Regions from separate parts of the Lysinibacillus sp. NPDC093197 genome, predicted to be linked through region 4. Evidence: riboswitches for the same ligand, from Rfam matches in the RefSeq annotation. Region 4 holds a riboswitch; each other region holds the start of a gene.
The links. A riboswitch is a leader RNA that binds a small molecule or an ion and turns the genes downstream of it on or off. The one in region 4 is predicted to bind thiamine pyrophosphate.

Region 1: it holds a riboswitch for thiamine pyrophosphate, as region 4 does, so the genes downstream of both, thiW (energy coupling factor transporter S component ThiW) here and thiC (phosphomethylpyrimidine synthase ThiC) in region 4, are expected to answer to the same signal.
Region 2: it holds a riboswitch for thiamine pyrophosphate, as region 4 does, so the genes downstream of both, thiM (hydroxyethylthiazole kinase) here and thiC (phosphomethylpyrimidine synthase ThiC) in region 4, are expected to answer to the same signal.
Region 3: it holds a riboswitch for thiamine pyrophosphate, as region 4 does, so the genes downstream of both, thiT (energy-coupled thiamine transporter ThiT) here and thiC (phosphomethylpyrimidine synthase ThiC) in region 4, are expected to answer to the same signal.

What each region holds. Positions count from the first base shown of each region.
Region 1 covers NZ_JBIVOH010000008.1:195,049-198,238, reverse strand. Annotated here, with positions in the region: gene ACIP9G_RS18910 (MFS transporter) at 1-752, shown strand, start outside; TPP riboswitch at 808-915, shown strand; gene thiW (energy coupling factor transporter S component ThiW) at 1,136-1,627, shown strand; gene ACIP9G_RS18900 (VWA domain-containing protein) at 1,687-3,190, opposite strand, start outside.
Region 2 covers NZ_JBIVOH010000006.1:119,472-122,661, reverse strand. Annotated here, with positions in the region: gene thiE (thiamine phosphate synthase) at 1-323, opposite strand, end outside; gene thiD (bifunctional hydroxymethylpyrimidine kinase/phosphomethylpyrimidine kinase) at 310-1,137, opposite strand; gene thiM (hydroxyethylthiazole kinase) at 1,137-1,892, opposite strand; TPP riboswitch at 1,984-2,082, opposite strand; gene mbcS (acyl-CoA synthetase MbcS) at 2,277-3,190, shown strand, end outside.
Region 3 covers NZ_JBIVOH010000010.1:55,420-58,609, reverse strand. Annotated here, with positions in the region: gene ACIP9G_RS20495 (AAA family ATPase) at 1-445, shown strand, start outside; gene ACIP9G_RS20490 (hypothetical protein) at 634-756, opposite strand; gene ACIP9G_RS20485 (magnetosome magnetite crystal formation protein family) at 785-1,117, opposite strand; TPP riboswitch at 1,246-1,353, shown strand; gene thiT (energy-coupled thiamine transporter ThiT) at 1,475-2,035, shown strand; gene map (type I methionyl aminopeptidase) at 2,290-3,045, shown strand; gene ACIP9G_RS20470 (hypothetical protein) at 3,093-3,190, opposite strand, start outside.
Region 4 covers NZ_JBIVOH010000011.1:13,500-16,689, reverse strand. Annotated here, with positions in the region: gene ACIP9G_RS21005 (methyl-accepting chemotaxis protein) at 1-61, shown strand, start outside; gene ACIP9G_RS21000 (AEC family transporter) at 344-1,273, shown strand; TPP riboswitch at 1,321-1,435, shown strand; gene thiC (phosphomethylpyrimidine synthase ThiC) at 1,585-3,190, shown strand, end outside.

The DNA of each region.
Region 1 (3,190 bases), on a different contig from region 4:
GACCAGGTATTGGTGGATTCCTATCTAAAGTTAGTTTGCATTTCCCATTTTTTATGGCTGGAGGAGCTGCTATTATTGCCTCTATCCTTTCATTGTTGTTATTACCTTCTACAAAACCAAGTGCAGCTCAGAAAGCACAAAAGCAAGACAATCTCGTGAGGCAGATGGCACGTTCAGTCCAAATGCCATACTTTGTTATGTTGGTTATTATGCTAGTGTTCTCGTTCGGCATCGCCAATTTCCAAACGACATTATCATTATTTGTGACAGACAAATTTAACTACACACCTACTGATATTGCGATCATTTTAACTGTCGGTGGCGCATTTGGTGTTGTTGTGCAAATGTTCATCATAACACCACTCTTTAAACGCTTTGGGGAAATGAAAGTTGTATTAGTCAATTTATTTATTGCTGCTGTAGCTATTTTCCTAATATTATTTGTTTCTGGCTTCGCACTTATTTTAGTTGTCGCAACGATTTTCTCAACGGCAACAACACTGATTCGCCCAGCCGTCAACACACTGATTTCTAAACTTGCTGGCAATGAACAAGGTTTAGCCGCTGGACTTACCAATGCCTATATGAGCCTTGGAAATATGATTGGTCCTGCACTTGCGGGTCTTTTATTCGATTGGAATATGAACAGCCCGTATATATTTGGGGCAATTATTTTAATGACATGCTTCTTACTAGCGCTTATTTGGACATTGAAAAAGGCGCCGCATCTTATGCAGCCTGATGCAAATTAGTCCATTGACAATTATTTGTAATATGGTACATTTATTATCGAAAAATTAAATCGTTTAACACCACTAGGGGAGTCTTTACAAGGCTGAGACGTATATGCTCATATACGGACCCTTTGAACCTGATCTAGTTCACACTAGCGGAGGGAAGTGGCGACGCTTGCTTTCGTGTAATTTAAAATGCAAGGCCGCTTCCTTTCGTGACAAGGAAGCGGCTTTTTTGTATTCATTAGACAGTGCTATCGGTGATTTTGCGAGGTCTACCGGCGATTTGTCCGGTTTTATCGGCGATTTCGGAAGTGCTATCGGCGATTTGTCACATTTTACCGGCGGTTCACTGGGTTCTATCGGCGATTCATCGCACAAAACTAAAAGGAGTATCTATCATGTCTATTCGAAAACTAACTACGATGGCTTTATTAGTAGCTATTGCAGTAGCAGGTTCTATTTTTGTCTCCATTCCAACTGGCATTGCACGTGCTTATCCTGTACAACATGCGATCAACGTCATCTGTGCCATTCTATTAGGTCCTATGCCTTCCATCGTCGTTGCTATAGTTACATCATTGATTCGTATTTTAACAGGCACAGGCTCTCTTTTAGCGATTCCTGGAAGCGTCATCGGTGCGGCATGTGCAGCCTTTGCTTATAAATACAGTCGCAACTACTGGCTTGCTGGTATTGGTGAAGTATTTGGCACTGGTATCCTTGCCTCATTAGTCGCTGTACCATATGCGCAGTTATTAATGGGAACGTCCGTAGGAGCATTATTTTTTATGCCTGCATTTTTTACATCTAGTTTAATTGGGGCATTTCTTGGTATTATGATTGCTAGCAGTCTAAAGAAAACCGCATCGCATCTTCTTATTACGAAGTAGCTATGTTTATAAAAAAAACGATAGCACACGCTTTTAGCAATGTGCTATCGTTTTTTTAATTAAGAGCGTTTTTTCATCCCTTTTAATAACTGTGCAACGTTCGTGTCTTCCGACTGTACAGTTGCTTCTTCTACAGACTTTTCTTTTTGTTTATGCCTTGTTATGAAGCTCCAGCCAAAGCGTCGAATCGTAATATCTACGAAGAATAATAGCATCCCCGTTAATAATAACCATGTTGCAATATTTTGGCGCTCTGCTCCTTTGTTAGTGAACTTACGGAACACATCTTGTGGTTCTTTCAAGACAGAGCCACCAGTTTGCTTCGTTAGTTGCTCGACAAGTGTTTCATTCACTGGACGTAATTCATATTCTGCACTGTACGGTACGCTTAGTCCAGCCTGGTAAATCGCCTGTTCTTCGTCAGCAATACGGAAAAAAATCAACCCTGGTTTAGCTTGGACGACTGCACGTACTTGCGAAGCAGAAATCGTTTCAAGCTGCAAATCAAGCTCCTCGCCAGATTCATCAACAGCGACAATATCTAAAAAGGCAGCTTCATTTGTCGGGTCCGTGATGATAAATGAGCCATCTGTATCAAGACGTACATCATAGGCTACATCATTATAACTTGGTAGCATTTGCGAAATGATTGTTTGCCAAAATGATCCCCATCCTTGCCATCTTGCCCAGTCACCAGCCCATTTCCCTGTCGAATCTGATGTGAAAGCGAAAGTTTTACCAAGTCCATATTGCCATTGAGCCAATACAGGGTCTTCCTTCTCGCTTTCGGCAATCACAGCAGCTCCCTGCTTCGCTGTCGTACCAATATATGCATTCATTTGTGGCACACCATTTGCAAAGAGTGCATTCCATCCAGTTGCATTATAAATTGTAGGGTAAAATGGATTGTCTTCTATATAAGTACGGGAAATCATGGCTGTCTCACGTGATAAAATTGAAGGAATTGTTTGTTCATCAATGACATCATAAAAACGACCACTACCCATTTCACTTAATGACTGTAGTAAGTTGCCATCTGCATCTTGTCCAATCGCCACTGTAGAAAGTGTAATCCCTTGTTCTTTACCATTTTCAATTAAATCCTCATAATTGCCTGATTGCGACTGTCCATCAGTTAATAAAATAATATGCTTCCTCTGCAATTTTAAATCTGCCAAACTATCATATGCCGCTGCAAGTGAACTATATATTTCCGTACCACCACCTGGAGTTACCGATAAAATCGTATCGACTGCTTCCTCTTTATTACCAAGCGGTCCAGTTTCAATGATTTCCCAAGGACGATCATCAAAGGCAATAAACCCAAGCGTATCCTCATCGCGTAACATTTCAACTGATCGTGCGGCCGCTTCTTTCGCTAGCTCTAATTTTGAGCCATACATACTTCCTGAACGGTCAAGTACGATGACAAGTCCTAGCGATGGCAATTGCTCTTTACCCTTTATCTCCATCTCAACAGGTAATAATGTTTCAATCGGCGTTTTAAAATAGCCACCCAAGCCGAAGCTATTTTCACCGCCGACCATTGTAAAGCCAACACCA
Region 2 (3,190 bases), on a different contig from region 4:
AGGATCATTTGTCCAATTTTTTGTCGTACTAGTGAGACGGGATAATCATCTTGACCTATGTGAATACCATCTGCATTAAGCTTAAGGGCAAGGTCGATATCATCATTGACGATAAAGGGAACGTTATATTTCCTGCATAGATTTTGGCATTGACGTGCAAAATGCTCGTAGTGCTCATTCGTCAATGCATGTTGTCCTTTTTCACGAAATTGAAACATCGTAATACCTGCTTGCAATGCTGCCTCAAGTATTTCTAAAGGTTGTCTATTTTTCACATTCGCTGTGCCCATTATAAAATAAAGCTGTAAGTCACTCCTTTTCATGTATGGTCACCTCGCAAGTATCATGAAATTTTTTGTAAGCAAAATGATTTGTTGGTCCATTGCCATTTCCAATCGATAAATCATGGCTAATAGCTAATTGAATAAATTTTTTCGCTTCAATAATTGCTTGTTTTAAAGGTTTTTTTTGACCAATAAAAGCGGTTAATGCAGCAGAAAATGTACATCCCGTTCCATGCGTGTTTTTCGTTGCAATTCGAGTAGATTGCATTGAAAATGATTCGCCATCTTCAAAAAATACATAATCTGTTGCAAAATGATCGTCATGTAAATGTCCGCCTTTGATAATGACACATTGAACACCTAATTTTAATAATGATTGAGCAGCTTGCTGAATGTCTGATAAATTGTTTATTTTTCTAGCAGTAAGTGTCTCTGCTTCTGGAATATTAGGCGTTACGATTGTAGCAAGAGGTAATAAATCTTTTTTTAATGCCTCAACTGCTTCTTGTTGTAATAAGTTTTCTCCTCCTTTTGCAATCATTACAGGATCAACGATAAGCGGAATATTTAAATTAGACAGAGCTCGTGCAATTGTATGAATAATATCTGAAGAAAAAAGCATTCCTGTTTTTATTGCACTAATTGAAAAATCATCCAGTAGTGAATGAAGTTGTTTATTTACAAAAGCATGTTCAATTGGAAGTACACCGTTCACTCCTAATGTGTTTTGTGCTGTTAAAGCAGTTATAACGGATGTCCCGAATACGTCTAATTCCTGAAATGTTTTTAAATCAGCTTGGATACCAGCTCCACCACCGCTATCTGAGCCGGCTATTGTTGTTACAATATGCATTATTTTTCACCGTCCTTGGATAAACGGTGTAATTCATTTAAGACCGAAACTGCAAAATCACCGTTATATGGCGCGGATGAAGCGGCATGTTCAGCAACTTTTTTATAGCACGTTAATGTATTGCACAACTGAGAAAATGGCTCATTACCTGCAATATAAGCTGCACAGCAAATGGCACTTAACAAACAACCAGTTCCTGTAACTTCTGTCATTCGAGCATGTCCACCAATAATCCATTGGGAGTGCTCTCCGTCAGTTATAAAATCTTTTTCACCAGTTACAATAACAATACAATTATATTTTTTAGAAATTTCTTTTGCTTTATCTTTAACAGAAATTGAACCGCTACCACTATCTACTCCTTTTTGTTGCCAATGAACATCAGCAATAGCGGCAAGCTCACCGATATTACAACGAATAACAGCAAAATGAACGGCTTCTAATAATTGCTGTATCGCTTGTTTACGTAAATTTGTTGCTCCAACACCAACTGGGTCCAAAATAATCGGTACACCTAGCGCATTTGCCTTTTTTCCAGCAAGTAACATCGATTCTTTTGTACGGGTAGTAAGCGTGCCAATATTAATCAATAAGGCTGATGCAATCGATACCATCTCCTCAACTTCCAGAGATTCATCTGCCATTACAGGCGAAGCACCAATTGCTAATAAGCCGTTTGCTTGAAAATTTGCCACAACATAATTTGTAATACAATGAATGAGTGGTCGTTTTTTACGAATAGTTTGAAAAATCATCGTAGTCCTCCTTTTTTTGGACGGACGTAAGCATGCAAAAAAGCTCTTTTTTTCGTGCGAAATATACACGTAAAAAGAGCTTATCATCAATAATAAGATGTGTGTTGCTCCCTACGTCAGTATTAACTAACAGGTTCAAAGGGTCAGGTTTTACCTTCTCAACTCGTTATGAGTCCCCCCGCAATCATGAAGTTTTTAGTTGTCCAAAATGTAACATACCTATCCACAGTATTCAATAGCATTTTATCATTATCTGGAAAGCAGTGACTGATGCCATATAATAAACCATGATAATTGTCATGACTTTCTTAAAATAAGGTTCATCCATTGAAAATAATAAAAAATGAGTTTTATAATAAACCTAGCAATAAGGAGGCAGTTATTATGAAAAGACAGGATTTAATCGCACCAGAATGGTATAACATTGTTGAGGAGATTGAGAAATATGCTCAGGACCCAACTAAAAATGCATTAATTGTTTATAATAATCATGAAGAAATTCAACATATTACATATGCAACTTTACTTGAAAAAGCAAATCAGGCGGCCCATGTATTTACTTCGCAGGGACTAACAAAAGGCGATGTGCTTTTAGTTATGGTTCCAAGATCTGTCGAGGCATATATCGTCTACATAGCGGCATTAAAAGCGGGCTTAACGATTATCCCTAGTTCGGAAATGTTGCGTACAAAGGATATTGAATACCGAATTACACATGCAAATGCAAAAGGAATAATTGCCTACGAGCCATATATTGAGCAATTTGACGAAGTGAAAAACTTAAAGGGTATTTTGCAATATGTTATTGGTCATGCTCATACACCATGGCAACCGTTGCTTGAAAAAATGGAGGAGCATCCTACAGACTATACGAATCCTACACCGACAAAAAGTACTGACAATGCTTTTTTAGCCTATACAAGTGGAACAACTGGCAATCCTAAGGCGGCTGTTCATACACATAGCTGGGGTTACGCTCATTTACGGACAACGGCACCGAATTGGTTAGGTGTTCAAGAAAATGATATAGTATGGGCTACTGCGGCGCCCGGTTGGCAAAAATGGATTTGGAGTCCATTCCTAGCAACTTTAGGAAGTGGTGCTACGGCATTTGTTTATAAAGGCAAATTTGATGCGTCAACTTATTTGTCATTGCTTGAAAAATTTAAAGTAAATGTATTATGTTGTACACCGACAGAGTATCGTTTTATGGCAGCACTCAATAATTTACAGGACTATAATTTAAGCGAGATTCGCCAAGCTGTATCAGCGGGTGAACCACTGAATAGTGAAGTAGT
Region 3 (3,190 bases), on a different contig from region 4:
TGCGGCAGCAAATATTCGTTTATTCCATTTATCAAATGGACAGTTTGAACTGCGTCGTTCCGATCGGTTAGAGAAACATGCGAAGCAAAGTGGGCTTGGGTTGGATGTCTATGATGCGTATACAGATCAATTAAGAGATGTCAAAACATTATCAGGTGGGGAGAAGTTTAATGCATCATTAAGTCTTGCATTAGGTATGGCCGATGTAATTCAAAGCTTCCAAGGTAATATTCGTATTGAAACAATGTTTATTGACGAGGGCTTCGGTTCATTGGATGAGGAAGCGTTAAATAAAGCGATTGATACGCTAATTGATTTACAAGACTCTGGAAGAATGATTGGTGTTATTTCACATGTAGCCGATTTAAAGGCTGCTATGCCGGCAGTATTACACGTTGAAAAAACGTTGAGCGGACATAGTACAACACATTTTGAAGTAAAATAAGTGCCAGTCACTCAAACAATTCTGAATTCTTAGGGCACTGGGAGTAGGGTTAGACCCCAAAAAAGTGCCAGTCACTCAAACAATTTATGTATAACAAAGTAAAAACCTACGAAGCCTCCTGCGGCTTACAGATTGTTGCGCCGCAGGAAAGCGAAGTGGGTTTTTACGTTATAGGAGCCCATTGGCTATTATTTTTTGTGTGTCGTTACGTTTGGAGTTGTTCCTTTTTTTGCTGCGACCACTTTTTTGACAATCGGAATAACGATGGGCGCTAATTTTATAGCAGTTTTAACTACTTTCGATACTTTCATGAATACGACAGCTCCTTAGTACTAAATTTTAACGAATAACTCGTACAGCTTGGACAATATTCCAAATGACTATGCCTAACGAAACGAGTAAATAAATACCAAAAGATACAAACCATATGATAATAAATGTATTCCCATTAGACGAAGGATCAAACGTGTTTAATGACATAGTAGAAAATATAAAGACGATAAAGAAAATGATACCAAAGACAAACGGTATTAAATGAGAAATAAGTGCTTTGATGGAGTGTCTCTTGACATCGCTATCTTTTGACACGAAATAAACGATTAACGGAACGATAAATGGTGCAAAAAAAATACTGAGATAACTAAAGGCAGATAAAATTTTTGGATTCTCCATAGTAGTCCCTCCTTTTTAATTATTTACGCATAGAAAACTCGAAAGTTTCAAAAAAATTAATGTTGAAAAGGTTGTAATTGCAAAAGTGTTTGCGTACAATGAGGGTGTTCAACAAAAAAATTAGATGTAACGACCACAAGGGGAGCTGATGATGTCAGCTGAGACTGGGCACGTAATGCCTTTACTCTTCGAACCTGTAAGTTAACGCTTGCGTAGGGATGTGGATAGAAACCGACACTTTTACGATGTGAGGCTCTGTCCTGGCATCGTTTTTTTATGCCGGATTGACATGCATATCAAAATGATTTCTATTCCTGCTCTTGTATCCTACATCGGAACAAAGGAGAGAATAATAATATGGACAAAAAAAGATTACTCATGCTGGTGGAAATTGCAATTTTCGCAGCGGTAGGACTTGTACTCGATCAAATTTCCTTTAAAGTATGGGCACAAGGTGGCTCGGTAAGCTTAGTAATGGTACCAATCATCTTAATAGCATTTCGTTGGGGCCTCTTATCAGGGCTCACAACCGGGCTATTGATTGGTGTTATGCAAACAATGTTTGGTGCTTATATTGTGCACTGGCTTCAAGGATTACTAGATTACGGGGTAGCCTTTACCGTAGTAGGTTTAGCGGCAATCGTTCGTGAACCTGTATTAAAAGCGGCAACAGCTTTAAATAAAAAGAAAATGGCCGTTTATATTGTCATTGGTACGTTGTTAGCTGGATTCCTACGTTATCTTGCGCACACATTTGCAGGTGCAGTATTCTTTGCAGAGTATGCAGGCGAGCAAAACGCATGGATTTATTCAATCATTTACAATGGAACATACATGCTTCCAGCAACAATTTTAACAGCAGTTGTTGCTGTGCTATTATTTACAGCTGCGCCACAATTAATGCAGCGAAAATCTTAAACACTATAAGACTGTCCTAAAAGAGAAAATAGTATGCTAAGTGTTACTTAGTATGCTATTTTTTTTATCATCCAAGGTTTCCATGTTATTTGGTCAATATTTTTTAGTCGAAGAACTTCAAAAAAGGCCTGATTATTATTTGCATGGTACTTATGAAATAATGTTAGCATAGAATAATTAAAGCGTTTGGCGTTATGGACATATAAAGTTATGTTATATTAATGAATAGATATTAGATGAAAGGGACGTTAAAAATGATTGTAAAAACGCAAGAAGAAATTGAAGCCTTTAAAAAAATTGGTCGCATTTGTGCAGAAATTCGTGAGGCAATGAAGGTAGCTACAAAACCGGGTGTGACAACACTTGAATTAGATGAAATTGCAGGCCGCATGTTTGCTGAAGCAGGAGCTATTTCTGGTCCTAAAGGAGAATATGATTTCCCAGGATACACTTGTATTAGTGTCAATGAGGAAGTTGCCCATGGTATTCCAGGACAACGTGTTATACAAGAAGGGGATATTGTAAATATTGACGTATCCGGTTCACTAAATGGCTATTTTGCAGATACAGGTATTTCATTTGTTGTAGGGGAAGGTTACGAGGATAAAGAAAAACTTTGTCACGTAGCAAAAAGTGCCTTTGATCGCGCTATGACAAAAGTAAAAGCAGGTTCTAAATTAAACCAAATTGGGAAAGCTGTAGAGCGTGAAGCTTATGCAAATGATTTAACTGTTATTATGAATTTAACAGGTCATGGATTAGGTCGTTCATTACATGATGAGCCAAACCATATTTTAAATTATTACGATGCTTGGGATTCAACAATTATGAAAGAAGGTATGGTGCTAGCAGTTGAGCCGTTTATTTCTGCGAAAGCAGAACATATCGTTGAAGCTGGTGATGGCTGGACATTTATTACACCTGACAAATCATTAGTTGCCCAAATTGAGCATTCAATTATTGTTACAAAAGATAAACCAATCATTTTAACTTCATTAGATGAAGCATAAAATAGCCAAGTGATAAACAAGGCTAAATGAAAAACCTGCTTACCGATTTATTTTCGGTGAGCAGGTTTTTTTTTGACAAATCGGATACCAACGATTAGGACGCCACATAAAAATAGAGCCGCTGTCGTCACAAGTAATTCATCAA
Region 4 (3,190 bases):
CAATATGAACCAAATCTCTAAAGAGCTACAAGAAGTCGTGAATCGATTTAAACTTGCATAATTAAGCTATTGAATTTTCTACAAAGCAAAGTGAATATCCCGAGGAAATCGCCAGTAAACCCTCGGAAATCGCCGATAAACGTGGGGGAATCGCCGATACACCCTCTGAAACCGTCGATAACCTTTGAGAAACCGCCGGTAAAACTTCTTGATGCTTTTGTAGACATGTTGAGACTGTCCTTTTCCAAGGACAGTCTCTTTTTATGTAAACGGTAGAGCGGAGAGGGCATTGACCCAGTTTGGGAACAGTTTTACTATAGAAAGATGAAAGGGGGGCGCCTCCATGATGTATCTCGGTATGATTTTCTTTAAAATTGTTGCGCCTATTTTAGTGTTGCTTGTACTTGGTGCGTTTTTACAGAGGAAATTTCAATTTAATTTAAAAGCGCTATCCCAGCTTATTACATATTGTTTTATGCCAGCAGCCGTATTTGTAAATTTATATGAAACGAGCGTGGAACTATCGGTGCTCGGTGAAGTGGCATTATTTATTGTGCTCTTTATTGGGAGTCAAATGGTGCTTAGTCATTTTATAGCGAAGGGGCTAGGTTTAAAGAAAACAGAGGCAGCGGTATTTAAAAATAGTGTTGTACTCATTAACTCTGGTAACTATGGCATTCCGGTGGCACAAATGATTTTTGTGACACAACCAATTGGGGTGGCCATTCAAGTTATTCTCGTTATTTTTCAAAATGTAACGACCTATACATATGGATTATATAATTTAATTTCTTCAACTAAATCAGGTATGGCCATTGTGAAGGACTTCCTGAAAATGCCGATTATTCATGCGCTCATTATCGGTGTGGCAATGAATTTCTTTAATATTGGCATTCCCCAATTTATCCGTATTCCAATTGACCACGTTGCTGATGGGTTTATCGCAGTTGCTCTTATTACGCTCGGTGCGCAACTATCTCAGCTTGAAATTAAATCAATGTTCAATAGAACTGTGTTTGTCAGCTGTTTTACACGACTTGTAGTAGGTCCAGCTGTTGCATTGCTTATCATTTTTGTCCTCGGCTTAGATGGCGTTGTGGCCCAATCGCTCTTTATTGCGAGTGCATTCCCAACTTCACGTAATAGCTCGAGTCTAGCTCTAGAATATGATTTAGGGTCAGAAACCGCTGCACAAACGGTGCTTTTTTCAACAATTGTTAGCTGTATTACAGTAACAATCGTAATTTATATGGCAGAAATACTATTTACTTAATGGCTTCCATCTATTAGGAATATCTGTTACACTAGCATCAAACTGAATAGCTTAACTAGGGGAGTCCGATGAGTCGGGCTGAGAGGGAAACGCATTGAGGTTTCTTGACCCTTTGGACCTGATCTGGCTCATACCAGCGTGGGAAAGTTAATGAACTTCGCACTCCTTGAACTTTGCGATAAATGTAACCTTACATGTACAGCCGGATCCAATATTTTTTTGGATTCGGCTTTTTATTTGTAATGCTACTTGTTGGAGTGGGCTAGATTCGGTCCTTTTAATAATTTACGTAAAAGGGAGCGGAATAGTAAATGACAACAGTTAGCGAAAAAAACATGAACATTATGACAAGCTTTGACGGAAGTAAAAAAGTATATGTAGAAGGATCACGTCCAGATATATTAGTGCCAATGCGTGAAATTAAGCTAAGCCCCACAACGGGTAGCTTTGGTGAAGAGAATAACGCACCTATACGAGTTTATGATACGAGTGGCCCTTATACAGATCCAACTTACAAAGTCGATATTACAAAAGGTTTACCAGCTTTGCGTCGTGCGTGGATTAAAGAACGGAGCGATGTAGAGGAATACGAGGGACGTACCATTAAGCCCGAGGATAATGGATTCCGCAACGCGGATGACCCGCGCATAAAGGAAAATGTTTTTCCAAAGCTTTCTCGCAAACCTTTACGTGCGAAAAAAGGCTGTAATGTGACACAGCTTCATTATGCAAGACAAGGAATTATTACGCCAGAAATGGAATTTGTAGCGATTCGCGAAAATTTAAAACCAGAATTTGTACGTGCAGAAATTGCGGCAGGGCGTGCTATAATGCCATCTAATATAAATCATCCTGAGGCGGAACCGATGATTATCGGCCGTAACTTCCACGTGAAAATTAACGCCAATATTGGAAATTCAGCTGTTACTTCATCCATCGCTGAGGAAGTTGAAAAAATGACATGGGCAACACGATGGGGTGCTGATAATATTATGGATTTATCTACTGGGAAGCACATTCATACAACTCGCGAATGGATTATTCGTAATGCTGCTGTGCCTGTTGGAACAGTGCCAATTTATCAGGCGCTTGAAAAGGTAAATGGCGTTGCTGAGGATTTAACGTGGGAGGTGTATCGTGACACGCTAATCGAGCAAGCTGAACAAGGGGTTGATTACTTCACGATTCACGCAGGTGTATTGCTGCGCTATGTACCGCTTACAGCTAATCGTGTAACGGGTATTGTTTCGCGTGGAGGTTCAATTATGGCACAGTGGTGTCTATTCCATCATCAAGAAAATTTCTTATATACTCATTTTGAAGAAATTTGCGAAATTATGAAAACGTATGATGTTGCCTTTTCGTTAGGGGATGGATTACGACCTGGCTCAATTGCAGATGCCAATGACGAGGCGCAGTTCGCAGAGCTTGAAACGCTAGGGGAGTTAACGCAAATTGCTTGGAAGCACGATGTACAAGTGATGGTAGAGGGACCTGGGCACGTGCCAATGCATCTTATTAAGGAAAATATGGACAAGCAATTAGAAGTTTGTAAAGAAGCGCCATTTTATACATTGGGTCCTCTAACGACGGATATTGCTCCTGGCTATGATCACATTACATCAGCAATTGGCGCTGCAATGATTGGCTGGTTTGGAACAGCGATGCTGTGCTATGTAACACCGAAGGAGCACTTAGGGTTACCAAATCGAGAAGATGTTCGTGTAGGTGTTATCACATATAAAATTGCGGCACATGCAGCGGATTTAGCTAAAGGTCATCCTGGTGCACAGCAGCGAGATGACGCTCTTTCAAAGGCTCGCTTTGAGTTTCGTTGGCGCGATCAATTTAATTTATCGTTAGATCCAGAGCGAGCTGTAGAATATCACGATGAGACTTTACCAGCAGAAGGAGCAA